3 regions of the Vreelandella sp. 2A-K22 genome follow, and region 3 is predicted to be linked to each of the others. Evidence: predicted binding sites of a transcription regulator. Region 3 holds the regulator's gene; each other region holds the start of a gene.
What was found. The regulator FNR, encoded in region 3, switches genes on or off when oxygen is low (the NO sensors DNR and NnrR bind a similar motif). The targets are predictions, from matches to a motif close to TTGATNTANATCAA.

Region 1 (5,580 bases), on a different contig from region 3:
GGTTTCTGCTCACTAAGCTCAACCTTTCTGCCATCAGGATCTTGGACGACATAAACATGCTTTCCGCCAAACTTATACTGGTCCACTAATTCTAAGTCAGGGATGATATTGCCCAGACCTTCCACTGAAAATCCTAGTCGCGTGTTGTCTACTGATTCGCTGCTAACCAATGGATACAACTCGAATACAAACCCCGCATTTTCTGACGAGTAATGCACTGGCCCACAGCCATGCTGCTCTTCCACGAAGCTGAAACCGAGCTGCTCATAGAACTGCTTGCTGGCCCGCAAATCGCTGCACCGTAGTACGAACAAATCAAGTTTCATAATTCACCAAAATGACATAACGCTGCAACGTGCGCGGCTTTGTAATAAAGGCGCAGCCGCAACGTACAAGCAGTCGCTGTACCTGCGGCTATTATCCATTTGCCGAAATTACAGTTATGTTAAACCCTTCATCAGGTGTGGGCGCAACAAAGTACTTTGTAACCTGCTCAAACATCTCTTCAGTATCCGTTGTCGCTCTCTGCGGTTGTTCTGCACGCCTTTTGGCTATCTGCTCTAAGCAGGTATCATTTGGCTGGTCAATGTAAATTAGCTCATGGGGAGCCTGAATCTCTGAAAAGACACTTCTAAGCCATTTTCGTTGCGGAATCGTATTTGCAGGAAAGTCCATTACCACATTAGTGCCTGACGCCAAGATCGACTGAGCCAGCTTCTTCATTTGAGGCTTGAGCCGTCCAGCATATTTTACGTAATCTTCCAGTGTCTTAATGCTATCGGGATAAACCGACGCAAGCCACTCGTCTTCTGAAAGCAGTACGGCGTTTCGTTCTTGGGAAACTTCAAGAGACTTTGTAGTTTTCCCTGCCCCCATTTTCCCGCAGAAAAATGTCAACACTCCTTTCTTCATTTCTTGCCTCGTATTGCATAGCAGTTTATTTCTGCGCATACGTATTTTCCTAGAAAGCGTAACACCATAAAAAAACTCCAATGTGTTAATAGTAATGGGCAAATTACCAACTCCCATTCAAATGCTCGCTAGAAAAATGCGCATGCTCATTCCTGACCATCTTTTCGCATTGCCTATAAACACGAGCAGATGTTTTACAACTTGCTGTTTTAATTTATTTTTATAAACAATATTCTGGCAATATTTGATCATACCTCTTGCTGAGCGTATCAGAAAAACACGCATTACAGACTAAAAATACTTCATATCACTGCGCATGCATCCATACAAATGGGCAAGCCAAATGGTTAGCAGCCCGCTTCTGAATTAGGTCTCTCCAGCCGCCCCTCCCCCTAACCCCCCATGTCTAATAACTCTTGCCCTGGATCAATAATCCACTCCCTGGGCCTCGTTACACTGGTTTCATCGTTAAGCGGCTATCGAAAAGCCGTCTAATCTTACTATCTGCGTTAACACCTGGAGTGATCCCATGCGTAAAGCCGCCCTGCCTACATTATTCGTCACCACTGTTGCCGCTGCGGCAATGATGACCAGCAGCCAGGCATTCGCCTACGGCGCTGGCGATTTCTTCACCCGCGTGGGTGTGGCCAAAGTCGCCCCCACCAGCGACAACGGCTCACTGGCCAACGGTGCGCTATCAGTGGATGTAAAGGATAAAACCGATTTCGCGTTCACCTTGGGCTATCGCTTCCACGATAAAGTCGGCGTGGAACTACTGGCGGCGCTGCCGTTTGAACACGACATCCATTTAAACGGCGATAACATTGCCTCAACCAAGCACCTGCCGCCGACCCTAACACTGCAGTACTACCCGCTGGGCGGCACTCAGTCACGCGTACAGCCCTATGTCGGCGCCGGTATTAACTACACCTTTTTCTCCGATGAGGAGCTGACGATTGGTGATTTAGACCTGGATGACTCCTGGGGAGCGGCAGGCCAGGTAGGTGTTGATCTATTAATTGATGACCATTGGGCGCTGAACGCCGCTGCTTGGTACATCGATATTGATACCGATGCGAGCGTTAACGGTGCGGCGGCAGGTACCGTTGAGATCGATCCTCTCGTGGTCATGGCAGGCCTCAGTTACCGCTTCTAAGCCACTTGCAAAACCGCTAGCGGATGTTATCCACAAAGCCTGCCTCACGGTGGGCTTTGTGCGTTTAGTAGCATGCCGCTTTAAGCGCTTTCAGTGACGATCTGGTCGACCTTCTCTACCGCCCGCACGATGAGCAGCTGGTGGTGGGCGGGTGTTTTCTCCTGCTGTAAATAGGCCGCCACGGCGGGAGCCACCTCGCACTTTGCGGGCATGGCTGCACGGGCATCCATCAAAGCGTTCAAGCGGGCAATAAACACAAAGCGTACCCATTGAGGCAGCGACATCGTGTCGATGCAAAATGGCTGCTGGCTGGCAAACGCCTCTGCATCGGGTGTTGGCATGCGCCATAGATCGGCGGCTTTCATCGACGCCTCAAGCTCTAGAAGTGCTGTCTGCAGCGGTTGATAAGTACTCATAAAGACGTGTGTCACTACCTCGGAAAATGAAAAGTGTGTCGTCTGCCCATTATCCCCACTCAGCGAGTGCCTTGCCACCTATCAACGCTTGCGGGAAGTTATCCATAGACTCACAGAAAACCTGCACGAGCCTGTGGATAAACTATGGAAAGGTGTCGCAACGCTTGCTCTCATGGGGCTTTCGCACAGTTGATTAATTTTTAACCGCATTGTCATTAATGCTAATGCCTTAAGGCACTGTCATTAACACCATGTTTTATCAGCCTCTGCGGCTGACAGTGTCACATCAGCAAGGTAGAGTGCAGGCTTGCAACGCGGAAGGATGTCATGCAACCAATTCAAACCCTTGATGAGTTTTTTACCCGCAGCGGTGGCGAGGTTTCCCTTTACCATATGGGGCGTCATGTCGTCTCCTGCCCGCGGGAGTCACTTGCCGCCTTTGAAGGTGGCGAAATGGCCTGGCCAGAACCCTGGCAAGGCCAAGCGCGCTTAGCCATTGTGTTTCGCCTTGGCGATATGCCCGAACCGGCTATTTGGTTCTTAGCCTTACCACTGGACGAGCAGGGAATGATTGCCCCCGCCCAGCGCGATGCGTTTTTAAACCGGCTGCTGGAAACACTGGGGCGCGCGGTTTCTAACGTGGGTCGTGAAGAAACAGCGGACGTGGATCACTTAATGAAGGATAATCCCCTCGCCTTCACGCCTAGCATCACCTTCCAAGCCATGCTCAATGCACGCGCCACCCATGCGCGTGGGCTACCCGCCAGCCAGCATTTTGAGCCGGTTGATGCCTACTTGAGCGGCCAGCAAGCGATCGATTGGCAGGCATTGGGGTTACAAGGGATTGCCGATTACGTCGTGAGAATGGAAACACTTGACGCTGAATCGCTCGCGCAGCGGTTGCCTGAACTGCCTACCGCCGTTATCCACTCCTTGTGCTACTGTTTAGAGCACCAGCCATTGCCACAGGCGTTAGTCGCGGCACTGCAGCGTCGTGGCGAAGCCGCTGCACAAGCGGGCGACATCGAAACGCTGTGTGCCTGCCTGCGCGCAGTGGGCAATACGGATGCATCAGAGGTGGGTAATTGGTACACGGCCTTACTTAACGACTCAGCGGCCTGTGGGCCGGATGTGCTCGCGGCAATAGCCGGGCGCGGCTGGGGCTATCTTGAAGACGCGCAGCGCCTGCCACTTTTTCTGCAACGCTTAGCAGAAGATGAGCGTAGCGATTTTGCCGCCGTAGTGCGTGATATTGCGTTAATACCACGACTACGCTTACCGGTCATGATGGCACTGCGGGATGCGCCTGCTGGCTCCGCAACTCAACGCCGTTTGACACTGATGATGTCACAGAGGAACGCTTGATCCGATGTCACTTTTAATTGCAAGGAGTGAGCCGTGAAGGAATTACCCTATCAGGCCAAAGCGGTCATTGGCCGCCGCGAGATGGTGACGCTACCTGAACTAGGGCTTCACCTATGCTGTAAAGCTGACACTGGCGCGCGAACATCTGCTCTGCATGCAGAAGAGATAGAGACCGATGAAGATGACCATGGTCAACTGTGGGTTAGCTTTATCACCCATAGCGGAGGGCCAGACACGCCAGCGCATCGCTTCCGATTGCACCTGCATGATCGACGCCGGGTCACCAGTTCCAACGGTCATAGCGAGTGGCGCTATGTTATACGTACCCCGATGCAGATGGGCGACTTGAATTTCCCCATTGAACTGACCCTTACTGACCGCAGCAATATGCGCCACCCGATGCTACTAGGCCGTAGCGCCATGCGCCGCCTCCTGGTGGCCCCCGGTGCCGCATTCTTGCACGGTGAGCCTTAACCCCTTATTAGTCGCTTCAATCTCAGCTCGGAGTCTCCTACATGCATATCGCTCTGCTGTCACGCAATCGCAATTTGTACTCTACCCGCCGCCTGGTTGAAGCCGCAGAGCAGCGTGGGCATACCGCCCGCGTGGTGGACACGCTGCGTTGCTATATGAGCATTACCTCGCACCACCCTTCGATCCACTATAAAGGCCAAGAGATTGAGCCTTTCGATGCGGTGATCCCGCGCATTGGTTCATCGGTCACCTTTTACGGCTGTGCGGTGCTGCGCCAGTTTGAAATGATGGGCACCTACGTTATCAACGATAACGTTTCGATTACCCGTTCGCGGGATAAATTGCGCTCACTGCAACTGCTGTCGCGTAAAGGGTTGGGGCTACCGATTACCGGCTTTGCCCACTCCCCCGATGACATTCCCGACCTAATCACCATGGTCAAAGGTGCGCCGCTGGTCATCAAGCTGCTTGAAGGCACCCAGGGGATTGGTGTGGTATTGGCGGAAACCAACCAGGCCGCTGAATCCGTCATTCAAGCGTTCATGGGCATGAAAGCCAATATCATGGTGCAGGAGTACATCAAAGAGGCGCGTGGCGCCGATATTCGCTGCTTCGTGATTGGCGATAAAGTGGTGGCTTCAATGAAGCGCCAAGCGGCGGACGGTGAGTTTCGCTCGAATCTACACCGCGGCGGCACCGCCACCGTGATCCGCATCACCCCTGAAGAGCGTTCAACGGCGATCCGTGCAGCCAAGGCCATGGGTCTGCGCGTTGCCGGTGTCGATTTGCTACGCTCCAATCACGGCCCGGTGATTATGGAGGTTAACTCTTCGCCTGGTTTGCAGGGCATTGAGAACGCCACCGGCAAAGATATTGCGGGAATGATCATTGAGCACATTGAAAGAAACGCTTCACCAGCCCGTAAAGCACCGCCCAAGCCTAAAGGCTAAGGCAAAATATTAAAATAATCCGTTTCGGGGGTGGCAAATAGTCGCTGTCACCCCCACAATCTGCGTCACCGAAGGAGGTAGACGCTCATGTTTCTCGATAATCGCCAAGTGGCGATGGACAGCGTATTGGAAGCGCTGGCCGATAGCATTGATTATTTCCAAGACAATATTGAACGCCTGCGCCCGTCGCTGCGTGACGCTTTAAAGCCGCATTATGCTGCGCGGCTCAAGCAAATGCGCCAGCTGCAGGATCTGGCCCGTGCGCATTTAAAAATGCTGCCCCGGGATGCAGACGTTGAGCGCGATG
Region 2 (5,580 bases), on a different contig from region 3:
ACGAAGCCGCCCATGCCGCGAGCACGCTTGTACTGTTTGGTCTTGGCGGGGTCTTCGACAATAGACGCCCAGGCGTCGACCGGATCTGGGTTAGCCTTGAGCGCTTCGCGCCATAGCGCCAGCAACGGCTTGCGGATCAACGGGTACTTGAGGCGGTTGGCGCTGTACAGATACCAGGAGTAGCTGGCGCCGCGGGGGCAGCCACGCGGCTCATGGTTAGGCAGGTCGGGACGGGTACGGGGGTAGTCAGTCTGCTGGGTTTCCCAGGTAACTAAACCGTTCTTAACGTAGATCTTCCAGCTACAGGAGCCGGTGCAGTTCACCCCGTGGGTACTGCGTACTACTTTGTCGTGCTGCCAGCGGGCACGATAACTATCTTCCCACTGGCGGGATTCGCTGCGTAGCTCACCGTGTTCGTTGGCAAAAGGCTCGCGGGACTTGCGGAAGAAATTCAGCCGATCTATGAAGTGACTCATGGTCGATCTCCAGGCTCCTCGGAAATTTGCATACCCGACAGTGCGGGCTCCATGGAGTGGATTCTGCGTGATCGACAAGCGAATTACTGCGTGATTACCTCCATATACACCCTATCTACCCCCAAGGTGATAGAGCGGCCAACGTAAAGGAATAGACGGTTGGCGCTGTTGAAATTACACCGTGCGCGAATAACGGTTTTCCGTTGGTTTCAGGTAGGCGTCGAACGCCATGGCCAGGTTGCGGATCATTAACCTCCCTGAAGGCAGCACCTCGATGTCATGGTCGCGCAAAGCAATTAACCCGTCGTCCGCCATCTCTTCGAGGCTCGCCAAGGCACTCGCGAAGTAGCTGCGAAAATCGACATTGTGCCGGGCTTCAATAGCGGAAAATTCAAGTCGGCCGTGACACATCAGGGTATTAATGACATCGCGGCGCAGGCGGTCGTCATCGCTAAGGCGATAGCCACGGAAGACCGGTAAACGCCCTTCATCCAAACGATGCTGATACTGGGCAGTTTCCTTGACGTTTTGGCTGTAGGTATCGCCCACCTTGCCAATCGAAGTAATGCCCAGCCCAATCATGTCGCAGTCGGCGTGGGTAGAGTAGCCCTGAAAATTGCGCTGCAGAGTGCCATTTTCACGGGCCAGGCTCAGCTCGTCATTCGGAAGGGCGAAGTGATCCATGCCTATGTAGACATATCCTGCAGACGTCAGGCGGTTAATCGTAAGCTCCAGCAGCTCCAGCTTGCGCTCGGGTGGCGGCATGTCTTCGGGGCGAATTAGCCGCTGAGCTTTAAACAGTTCGGGCAGATGGGCGTAGCTATAAGCGGCAATGCGATCCGGTTGCAGGTCAATAATCTTGGTTAGCGTCGTATCGAAACTCGCCACTGTCTGCAGCGGTAAACCGTAGATCAGGTCAACGCTGACCGATTCAAACCCCGCCTCGCGGGCAGCCTTGACCAGGGATACCACCTGCTCTTCGCTCTGGACGCGATTGACAGCTTGCTGCACGTCGTGATCGAAATCCTGCACACCGAAGCTCAACCGATTGAAGCCCAGCGCGTAGAGCTCGTACACCTGTTCGGGTGTCACGGTGCGAGGGTCTACCTCCAGCGAGAATTCACGCTCTTCAGGTGCGGCGAAGTGAAAGGCTTCGTCCAGCGCCGCCATCAGTTCGCGTAGCTGGGCATTGCTTAAGTAGGTTGGGGTGCCGCCGCCCAGATGCAGTTGGGTCATTTGGCGGGTGGTATCGAACAGCGCTCCCTGAACACGTATCTCCTGTTTTAACCACTGGAGGTATTCGGCAGCTCGCTCGGTATTATGAGTAATGATTTTGTTGCAGGCGCAGTAGTAGCAAAGGCTTTTGCAGAACGGGATATGCACATAGACCGAAAGCGGCTTGGGTACTGCGACCCGATTACTGCGCTCGGCGGCGCTACGGTAATCATCCTCGGCAAACGCGGCATGAAACTGGGGCGCAGTGGGATAAGAAGTGTACCGCGGGCCTGGGCGGTCATATTTCTCTACCAGGGGACGATTGAAGAGCAGTTTATCTTGCATGATCGAAGTAGGTCTCTGAAAAGGGGCTCTAAAAGAGGTCTCTGAAATGGAACTCTGGAAGTGGGTGCAGCAAGCATTGGTTAATATTCATACAATATACGTTTTAAAAACTGCCTGCATCCAGCTTGCCTACTCTGCAGCGTTATCCTCTTTTGAAAGCCACCCCGATATGACCTGTGTCAAAAGCCGACAAAAAATAGGTGACTAAAATGCTCGGACTTTTCCCGCAAGGAGTCTCGCTATGGAGCTTGTATGTCCCGCTGGCAACCTGCCCGCTCTAAAGCGCGCTGTAGATGAAGGTGCCGACGCTGTCTATTTCGGTTTCCAGAACATCACCAACGCACGGCAATTCGCCGGGCTAAACTTTACCGACAAACGTGCCCGCGAGGGGATCGATTACGCCCACCGACATGGCAAACGCGTTTTTTGCGCCATTAATACCTATCCCCAGCCCGATGGCTGGGAACACTGGACTCGGGCCGTGGATCAGGCCGCCGAACTGGGCGTGGATGCGCTGATTCTCGCCGATATGGGACTGCTCGACTACGCTACTCGCCATCACCCCGAGATCTCGCGGCACCTTTCAGTGCAGGGTTCGGCGACCAGCCATGAAGCGCTACGCTTTTACCACCAGCATTTCGGCATCAAGCGCGCCGTACTTCCACGGGTGCTGTCAATCACTCAGGTACGCGACCTGGCCAAGCAAACACCGGTAGAACTGGAGGTGTTCGCTTTCGGCAGCCTGTGCATCATGGCCGAAGGACGCTGCTATCTCTCCTCCTACCTGACCGGCGAATCGCCCAATACCCGGGGCGTCTGCTCGCCAGCGGCTCATGTCCGCTGGGAAGAAACGCCTGAGGGCTTAGAGTCACGCCTTAACAATGTTCTTATCGACCGCTACGCCGAAGGCGAGCGCGCAGGCTACCCCACCCTATGCAAGGGTCGCTTCGAGGTAACGGGCGAGACCTATCACGCCATTGAGGAACCCACCAGCCTCAATACTCTGGAGCTATTGCCGGAACTACGCGACCTGGGTATTAGCGCCGTCAAAATTGAAGGTCGTCAGCGCAGCCCCGCCTATGTCTCTAAAGTGGCCGGGATCTGGCGTCAGGCGCTCAACCGCCTAGAGGCTCAGCCTGAGCGCTTTGATCCAGAACCCGCCTGGATGGCAGGCCTTGCCGAGCTTTCCGAAGGTGCCATCACTACCCTAGGCGCCTACGAGCGCCGCTGGAAATAGGAGCCTACTATGCCGAACACTACACCTCCCCTATCACCGACCTTATCAACCGGCCCTCTGCAACTCTCCCTCGGGCCGGTGCTTTTTTACTGGACTCGGCAACGCTACGCCGACTTCTACCGCGAGGCGGCCGACTGGCCGGTAGAGATTATAACCCTGGGCGAAACCGTCTGCTCGCGGCGCCGCGATATGAAACTGGACGACTGGCTAGGCATTGGGCGCGAGCTCGCCCAGGCGGGCAAGCAGGTGGTACTCGCCAGCCAGACACTGATCGAGTCTGAGGCCGATCTGCGTGACTTACGCAAGCTGTGTGACAACGGCGACTTTATTGTCGAGGCCAATGACCAGAGTGCCCTGCAGCGCCTCTCCAGTGCCGGACTGCCGTTTATCGCCGGTGCTGCGCTCAACCTCTACAACCCGGCGACACTGGGCGTTATGGCCCGTGCCGGCATGCGGCGTTGGCAAGCGCCGGTGGAAATGTCACAGCAAGACTTAGCCAAGCTTATTAACGATTGCCACCAGGCAGGCGTTCCCCACCCATGCGAAGTATTCGCCTACGGGCATCTCCCCTTGGCCTGGTCGTCACGCTGTTTTACCGCCCGGCGTCACCAAACACCCAAAGACCGCTGCAAGTTCGTCTGCCAAAAGTACCCCGAAGGCTTGGTGCTACGTTCACAAGAGTCCCGGGATGTTTTTACCCTGAACGGTATTCAAACCCTTTCCAGCGCCTGCCAGGATCTGCGTCATGAACTTATGGTCATGGCGGATATGGGGGTATCAGTGGCACGTCTCAGCCCACGGGCGGAAGGCATGGCCGAGGTGGTCAAGGCTTTCGATCAGTCCCGCCACGGCAGGTTAGCTACGCCCGATCCTTTGACACTGGTGGATGCTGAAATCTGCGACGGTTACTGGTATGGCCGACCGGGTATGGATAACACCCGCACGATGACCGGCTAAAACAATAGCCTAGGCGCCACCACGCCTTACTATTTTTCCCCACCATTTTTGACCTGGGTCATTTATTGCAAAATCCTGAACGCTTACCCTTTAACACCACATATAGTATTTATTTTTATTAAATCTAGCATATATAGGTGAATTGGGTGAAAAGCTCCACAAGCGTTCAGGTAGCAAAGCATCATATTGACGTCGCTTCGACGGTCAATGAGTACCTCCAACGCGCCGACTGGCGTGTTCACGCCAATGCCAACCAGGGCTATTCATTGGGCGGTTTAATCCTCAACGTCTCGGGCAAGTTGATAGCCAACTACTGGCTCGATGAGATTTACCCCCACACCGTGGGGGAAGCTCATAGGGAAGGTGATTTGCATATTCACGACCTGGATATGCTGTGCGGCTATTGCGCCGGCTGGTCGCTGCGTACTTTGCTGCTAGAGGGATTTAATGGGGTACCGGGACGAGCCGAAAGCCACCCGCCCCGCCACCTTTCAAGTGCCCTGGGGCAAATGGTTAATTTTCTTGGCACCTTGCAGAACGAGTGGGCCGGGGCACAAGCCTTCAGCTCTTTCGATACCTATCTGGCACCCTACGTGCGCAAGGACGGCCTGACCTACGCGCAGGTTAAGCAGGCGCTTCAGGAATTCATCTACAACCTAAATGTACCTTCGCGCTGGGGTAGCCAGACGCCCTTCACCAACCTAACCTTCGACTGGGTCTGCCCCGACGACTTGCGCCATCAGGTACCGGTTATCGGCGAAGAGGAGCAGCCGTTCAGTTACGGCGAACTGCAGGTTGAAATGGACTTGATCAACCGGGCCTATTTGGAAGTCATGGAGGCCGGGGATCGCCACGGGCGTGTGTTCACCTTCCCGATACCCACTTATAACATCACCCATGATTTCGACTGGGAAAGCGACAACGCCGAGCGGCTCTTCGCACTGACCGCCAAGTATGGACTGCCCTACTTTCAAAACTTTCTCAATTCGGATCTGGAACCCCACATGGTGCGTTCCATGTGCTGCCGCCTGCAGCTTGATTTGAGTGAACTGCTCAAACGCGGCAACGGTCTGTTCGGCAGTGCGGAGCAAACCGGATCGTTGGGAGTAGTGACGATCAACTGTGCCCGGTTGGGTTACCGCTTTGCCGGCGACCGGGCCGGGCTGTTCAGCGAGCTGGATCGCCTTCTGTCGCTCGGGCGCGATAGCCTCGAACTCAAGCGCGAGCGCATTCAGCAACTAATGGATCAGGGGCTCTACCCCTTTACCCAGCGCTACCTGGGCACGTTACGCAATCATTTCTCTACTCTGGGTGTGAATGGGCTCAACGAAATGGTACGCAACTTTACTG
Region 3 (5,580 bases):
CACCCGCGCCGACGCAGTGCTGCTCAGCCCACGCCTGATGCGGATTTTTGAGGCCATCGAGATTTCCCGCGCCACCCGGCGTATCATGCGCCAGAACATGATTTGGTCAGTGTGCTACAACTTTTCGGCGCTGCCGCTGGCGGCAATGGGTCTGGTGCCGCCCTGGCTAGCTGCAATTGGAATGTCGCTTAGCTCGCTAGTAGTGGTGGGTAATGCCCTGCGACTGTCGCGCTGGCGACCTCAGCCCGCGCCAACGCTCGACACCTCAACACCGGTGGCCGCATGACGATTCTTTATCTGTTGATCCCGCTTTCCCTGATTTTGCTGGGCCTCGCCGTCTGGGCGTTTTTCTGGGCGGTGAAAAATGATCAGTTCGATGACCTAGAAGGCCCAGCGCACCGCATTCTATTTGATGAGGATGAAAACGATCTTAGCCCTGAGCAGCGCCGCCAGCATCAGCAGGCAAAGCAAAAATCTTCCGAACCATCAGCGGCAGACACACCCGACGACCAAGAGCCTCGGCCATGAATCCAACGGGGCTTGATCTGCCGCCGCTAATGGCGGCGTTTGTGTTTGGCTTGATGGGCGGCGCCCACTGCATTGGTATGTGTGGCGGCATTATGAGCGCGCTCACCTTTGCAGTCCCCCCCAGCATGCGTCATCCGGCGCGCATGGGAGGCCTGCTGCTCAGCTACAACACAGGCCGCATTGTTAGCTATATGAGCGCAGGCGCGCTGGTGGCACTGCTAGGCACGCTGTTTTCCCTTTCTGCTACGGCACGCCTGCTACTCCAGGTATTTGCCGCACTGATGCTGATCTTAATGGCACTGTATATCGCCAACTGGTGGAAAGGGCTGCTCAAAGTGGAGGCCGTTGGCCGGCGACTATGGCGCTTTATCGAACCCGTGGGGCGTCGCTTGATGCCCGTAGTGCATATTCCCCAAGCCTTCGCCCTGGGAGCGCTCTGGGGCTGGCTCCCCTGCGGGTTGGTCTACTCCATGTTGGCCTGGAGCTTAGCGATTGCCGACCCGCTTCAGGGCGCTCTACTCATGGGCGCCTTTGGGCTTGGCACCCTACCTGCGCTGCTTGCCACTGGCCTGGCTGCCCGCCAGCTCAGCCATTTGATACGTCACCCCGCGACCCGCAGCGTGGCAGCGCTGACAATTATCGCTTTTGCACTGTGGCAACTGTGGACGCTTTCGGTACACAACCTCTAATAGCATGACGTGGCTCAACATTTACCTCCTAACCACGGGTTAGGCTAGCGGCATTTCCTAACGTCGGAGCGCCCCTTCATGCCCGTTCATACCCCTGCTGCCTTGCCTCTTGCACCCGCTGCTGCCGCAGCCCCTATGCAGCCGGTGTGGGACGAAGCGTTACTGAGTCGCTACGACACCAACGGCCCACGCTACACCTCCTACCCCACGGCGCTGTCGTTTCACGACCAATTTACCCCTGGCGACCTGACCCAGGCATTGGAGCGTAGCAATGCCAGTAAGCGTCCGCTCTCTCTGTACGTTCATGTGCCCTTCTGCCGCAAGATCTGCTTCTACTGCGCGTGTAATAAAATCGCTACCAAAAACACTGCCCTTGCCGAGCCCTATATAGCCCGGCTTGACCGTGAAATGGTGCTGACCGCACGCCACTTGGATACATCACGACCGGTGGAGCAGTTGCATTGGGGCGGCGGCACGCCGACATTTCTCAGTTTGAACCAGATGGGCGACCTGATTGATCGACTGGATGCACGTTTTGGTCTTTCATCGTCTGCTGATCGCGATTACGCAATTGAAATAGATCCTCGCGAAGCGGATGTGTTTACGCTGCGCCATCTCGAATCCCTCGGCTTTAATCGCATCAGCCTGGGCGTGCAGGATTTAAGCCCGCTGGTGCAGAAAGCGATTAACCGTATTCAGCCTCGGGTACTTACCGAAACGCTGATGGAGGAGGCGCATCGCCTGGGCTTTCGCTCGCTCAATCTCGACCTAATTTATGGCTTGCCATTTCAGACTGAAAAGAGCTTTGCCAACACCCTACGCCAGGTGATCGAGCTCAACCCGGCGCGCCTTTCTGTGTTTAATTACGCGCATATGCCCGAGCGTTTTGCCCCGCAGCGGCGCATTAATGTCGATGACTTGCCAGGCGGAGAAGAGAAGCTAGCGATTCTGCGCACCACCATCGAAATGCTCACCGCAGCTGGCTATGTGCATATCGGTATGGATCACTTTGCCCGCCCTGACGATAGCCTGGCTATTGCCCAGCGCGAAGGCTCGCTGCAGCGCAACTTCCAGGGCTACTCCAGCCATGCTCAGTGCGACTTAATCGGGCTTGGCGTATCGGCGATTTCGCGCATTGATGACGTCTATGCGCAGAACCCGAGCGATCTGGCAAGCTACGAAGCGACGCTGGATCAGGGGCAGCTTGCCACCGTGCGTGGCATACGCTTAAGTGATGACGACCTGATCCGGCGGGACGTGATTGAGCGGCTGATGTGCGATATGGGCATTGACCTGGCCGCCGTTAGTCAACGCTGGAACATCGATGCCCCCCGCTACTTTGCGCCAGCGCTTGAGCGCCTGCAGAGCGCCGAACAGGATGGCCTGCTGACCCGCCGCGGTGATCAGCTTAACGCCACGCCGACGGGGCGGCTGCTGATTCGCCATATAGCAATGGCGTTTGATACCCATCTTTCCGGGCAAACGGGACAACAGTATTCTAAGATTGTTTAATCACCTTATTGCAGGCATGCTAAAGCGACTATAATAAGTAAGGATTTTCTAATTGATAAGCGGGACCCTCTCAAGGAGCAAAGCATGTTGGAACCCATGAGCCGTCGGCGCTCGCTACTCCATGAAGCTCGCTGCCAAACCTGCAGTTTGAGCTCACTGTGCCTGCCACTTGCCCTTGAGCTGGACGACGTGGGGCAGTTCGACGCCATTATTCGTCGTCGCGCGCCGCTGAAAAAAGGCGAACCGCTGTTTCGTCAGGGCGACACCTTTACCAGCGTTTACGCAGTCCGTTCGGGCAGTTTGAAACAGATCACCGCCGAAGGTAACGGCAGCGAGCAGTTGACCAATTTCTACCTGCCCAGTGAATTGGTGGGGTTGGATGGCATTGACGAAGAGCATTACCCCGGTAGCGTTATCGCCCTGGAAACGACCACCGTCTGCGAGATTCCTTTTGACCGCCTGGACTTACTCTCGGAGGAGCTACCCGAACTGCGTGGCCAGCTTTATCGTAGCATGAGCAAAGAGTTGCGCGATGACCGGCGTATGATGCGGCTACTTTCGCGTAAAACCGCCGATCAGCGGCTAGCAAGTTTTTTGATTACCCTCTCGGATCGTTTTCGTCGCCGGGGCTACTCGCCTTACAGCTTTCGCCTCTCAATGCCCAGGGCTGATATCGGCAACTACCTGGGCTTAGCGGTGGAAACGGTCAGCCGCATACTAAGCCGCTTTCAGCAGCAGAGCGTGGTGGCGGTCTCCGGGCGAGAGGTCAACATTCTCGATATGCCGCGCTTGATTACCCTCGCCGAAGAGGAAGAGCAAACAGTTAGCTGACGTTAAAGGCTTGGATACGCCCCGCCAGTAGCTCTGCTTGCTTGGCCTCAAGGCCTTCAAAATCGAACAGGCTGCGGTCGGCCAACTGGGAAGGGGCAATGTTGGTGACAGCCTTGAACATGCTCTCCAGGCGGCCAGGAAACTTTTTGTCCCACTCGGCGAGCATCTCTTTGACCACCTGACGCTGCATATTAGGCTGTGAACCGCACAGGTTGCAGGGAATAATCGGAAACGCCATCAGCCGCGAAAACTCGGCGATATCAGCCTCTTTGCAGTAGGCCAACGGCCGAATAACGATATTCTTCCCATCATCGGATAGCAGCTTTGGCGGCATCGCTTTCAGGTTGCCGCCAAAGAACATATTGAGAAACAGTGTTTCGAGAATATCTTCCCGGTGATGGCCCAGGGCTATCTTATTGGCGCCAATCTCTTCGGCAAAGCCATACAACGAGCCGCGCCGCAGCCGTGAACAAAGCGCGCAGGTGGTTTTACCTTCCGGGGTTTTCTCTTTTACCACCGAGTAAGTATCGCGCTCGACAATGTGGTACTCCACGCCCTGCTTATCCAGATACGCAGGCAATACGTGCTCGGGAAAACCCGGCTGTTTTTGATCCAGATTGACCGCTACCAGCGAAAAATTGACCGGCGCATTGCGCTGCAAATTGCGCAAAATCTCCAGCATCGTGTAGCTGTCCTTTCCACCGGAGAGGCAGACCATTACGCGATCACCTTCATTGATCATTTGATAATCAATGATCGCATTGCCCACTTCTCGGCGCAGACGCTTTTGCAGCTTGTTAAATTCACGCTTCTGCTTCGCATCAGCCAGCTCAGGCTGGTCGTGCTCAGCGTCAGCTGGGGTGGCTCCAACCGTATCAAGGTGAGCAGGATCAAAGTGATCAAGAGTTTGCATGGTATAAGCACTGCCGAGGGTAGAAGGCGTGAGAGAAAAAAGTAATAACTATTCTAACAACACTCACCGCCTGACCCAACTAATCAGACGTAGCCACACAAGATATCGCAATTGGAAGTGACTATTTTGACCGCTGCACCATACCTCGGTGCGAGGGCAGCTTGGAGCGAGGGTCTTTTGTCATGGATGACAAAAGTAGCGCCCAGGGAGGGGTTCACAGCGCCCTCGCGGAAAGCTGTCCTCGCCACGACGAAAGAGACTACTATGCCACCTGCGCCATAATACGCTGCAGGCGCATATACAGCAGTGCGCTGGCGGTGGCCTCTCCAAGCACACTCTGCATGCCCATGACGGGTACTTGCCAGCATGCCAACGCCTGGGCGAAGCTGCTGGGCGCTTCGACCTCCGGGTGCAAACGGCGCAGTTGGCGCTGATGCAGTTTTGCCACATCGACCTGGGCGTTGGGCAGGGCAAAATTCAGCCGCTTACTGAGTAGTGCATTCAATGCTCCAATGCGCTTCTCTAACTGCCAGCCAACGATGGGCCGATTGCCGATAAATTCTACTAGCGCGCTCAAGTTATCACTATTTGGTGGCAGTATCTCCCCCGCCTCGCACAGCAAGTGATGACGGCGCAGCGTTGCGCTCTCGGGCTGCTTTGCGCTACCAAGGGTGATCACAAAAGCACGACTGGTATGCACCTGCTGATGGCTCAGCACCACTGCCGCCACGCTGATCACAGGTGATGATTGCGTGGGCGTTGCTGTGCAGGCGAGCGCCACCAGCTCTTCGCCCATATAGGGCTGAAACAGCCAGGCATAGGGGGAATCTGCACAACGACGCCGGTCACTTTCACGCCTTAACAAGGTGCGCAGCGAGCCGCTAAATAGCGTCACATGTCGATCTAACAGCCGCATTCCGCTCACGAATACTCCAAATGGTAACGGTGGGAAAGCCGCTGCTTAAAGTCTTTGACAATATGCATCGCTTCGCGCAGTAGGTCGCGCTCCAGGGAAGAGAGGTTCTGCACCACGACACGGTTAGCGCGTCTGCTGCTTTGGGCGTTAGTTTCTTTCGCATCCGCAGAAGTTTCCAGCGTACTTAGCTG

Region 1: ACW17M_RS21835 (OmpW/AlkL family protein) is a predicted target of FNR. The motif match lies at 1,329-1,342, and genes of this name have one in related genera.
Region 2: hemN (oxygen-independent coproporphyrinogen III oxidase) is a predicted target of FNR. The motif match lies at 2,206-2,219, and genes of this name have one in related genera.

The regions. Positions count from the first base shown of each region.
Region 1 covers NZ_JBSUGC010000019.1:58,120-63,699, forward strand. The annotation lists gene ACW17M_RS21825 (VOC family protein) at 1-326, opposite strand, end outside; gene ACW17M_RS21830 (AAA family ATPase) at 418-1,029, opposite strand; gene ACW17M_RS21835 (OmpW/AlkL family protein) at 1,442-2,068, shown strand; gene ACW17M_RS21840 (YqcC family protein) at 2,149-2,484, opposite strand; gene ACW17M_RS21845 (DUF3549 family protein) at 2,812-3,849, shown strand; gene ACW17M_RS21850 (ATP-dependent zinc protease family protein) at 3,883-4,323, shown strand; gene rimK (30S ribosomal protein S6--L-glutamate ligase) at 4,365-5,273, shown strand; gene ACW17M_RS21860 (hypothetical protein) at 5,361-5,580, shown strand, end outside.
Region 2 covers NZ_JBSUGC010000003.1:291,260-296,839, reverse strand. The annotation lists gene ACW17M_RS05760 (nitrate reductase subunit alpha) at 1-476, opposite strand, end outside; gene hemN (oxygen-independent coproporphyrinogen III oxidase) at 651-2,036, opposite strand; gene ubiU (ubiquinone anaerobic biosynthesis protein UbiU) at 2,278-3,273, shown strand; gene ACW17M_RS05745 (U32 family peptidase) at 3,283-4,230, shown strand; gene ACW17M_RS05740 (ribonucleoside triphosphate reductase) at 4,368-5,580, shown strand, end outside.
Region 3 covers NZ_JBSUGC010000025.1:18,943-24,522, reverse strand. The annotation lists gene ACW17M_RS23270 (heavy metal translocating P-type ATPase) at 1-286, shown strand, start outside; gene ccoS (cbb3-type cytochrome oxidase assembly protein CcoS) at 283-528, shown strand; gene ACW17M_RS23260 (sulfite exporter TauE/SafE family protein) at 525-1,217, shown strand; gene hemN (oxygen-independent coproporphyrinogen III oxidase) at 1,296-2,729, shown strand; gene fnr (fumarate/nitrate reduction transcriptional regulator Fnr) at 2,814-3,560, shown strand; gene ttcA (tRNA 2-thiocytidine(32) synthetase TtcA) at 3,553-4,473, opposite strand; gene ACW17M_RS23240 (3'-5' exonuclease family protein) at 4,736-5,389, opposite strand; gene ACW17M_RS23235 (DUF294 nucleotidyltransferase-like domain-containing protein) at 5,395-5,580, opposite strand, start outside.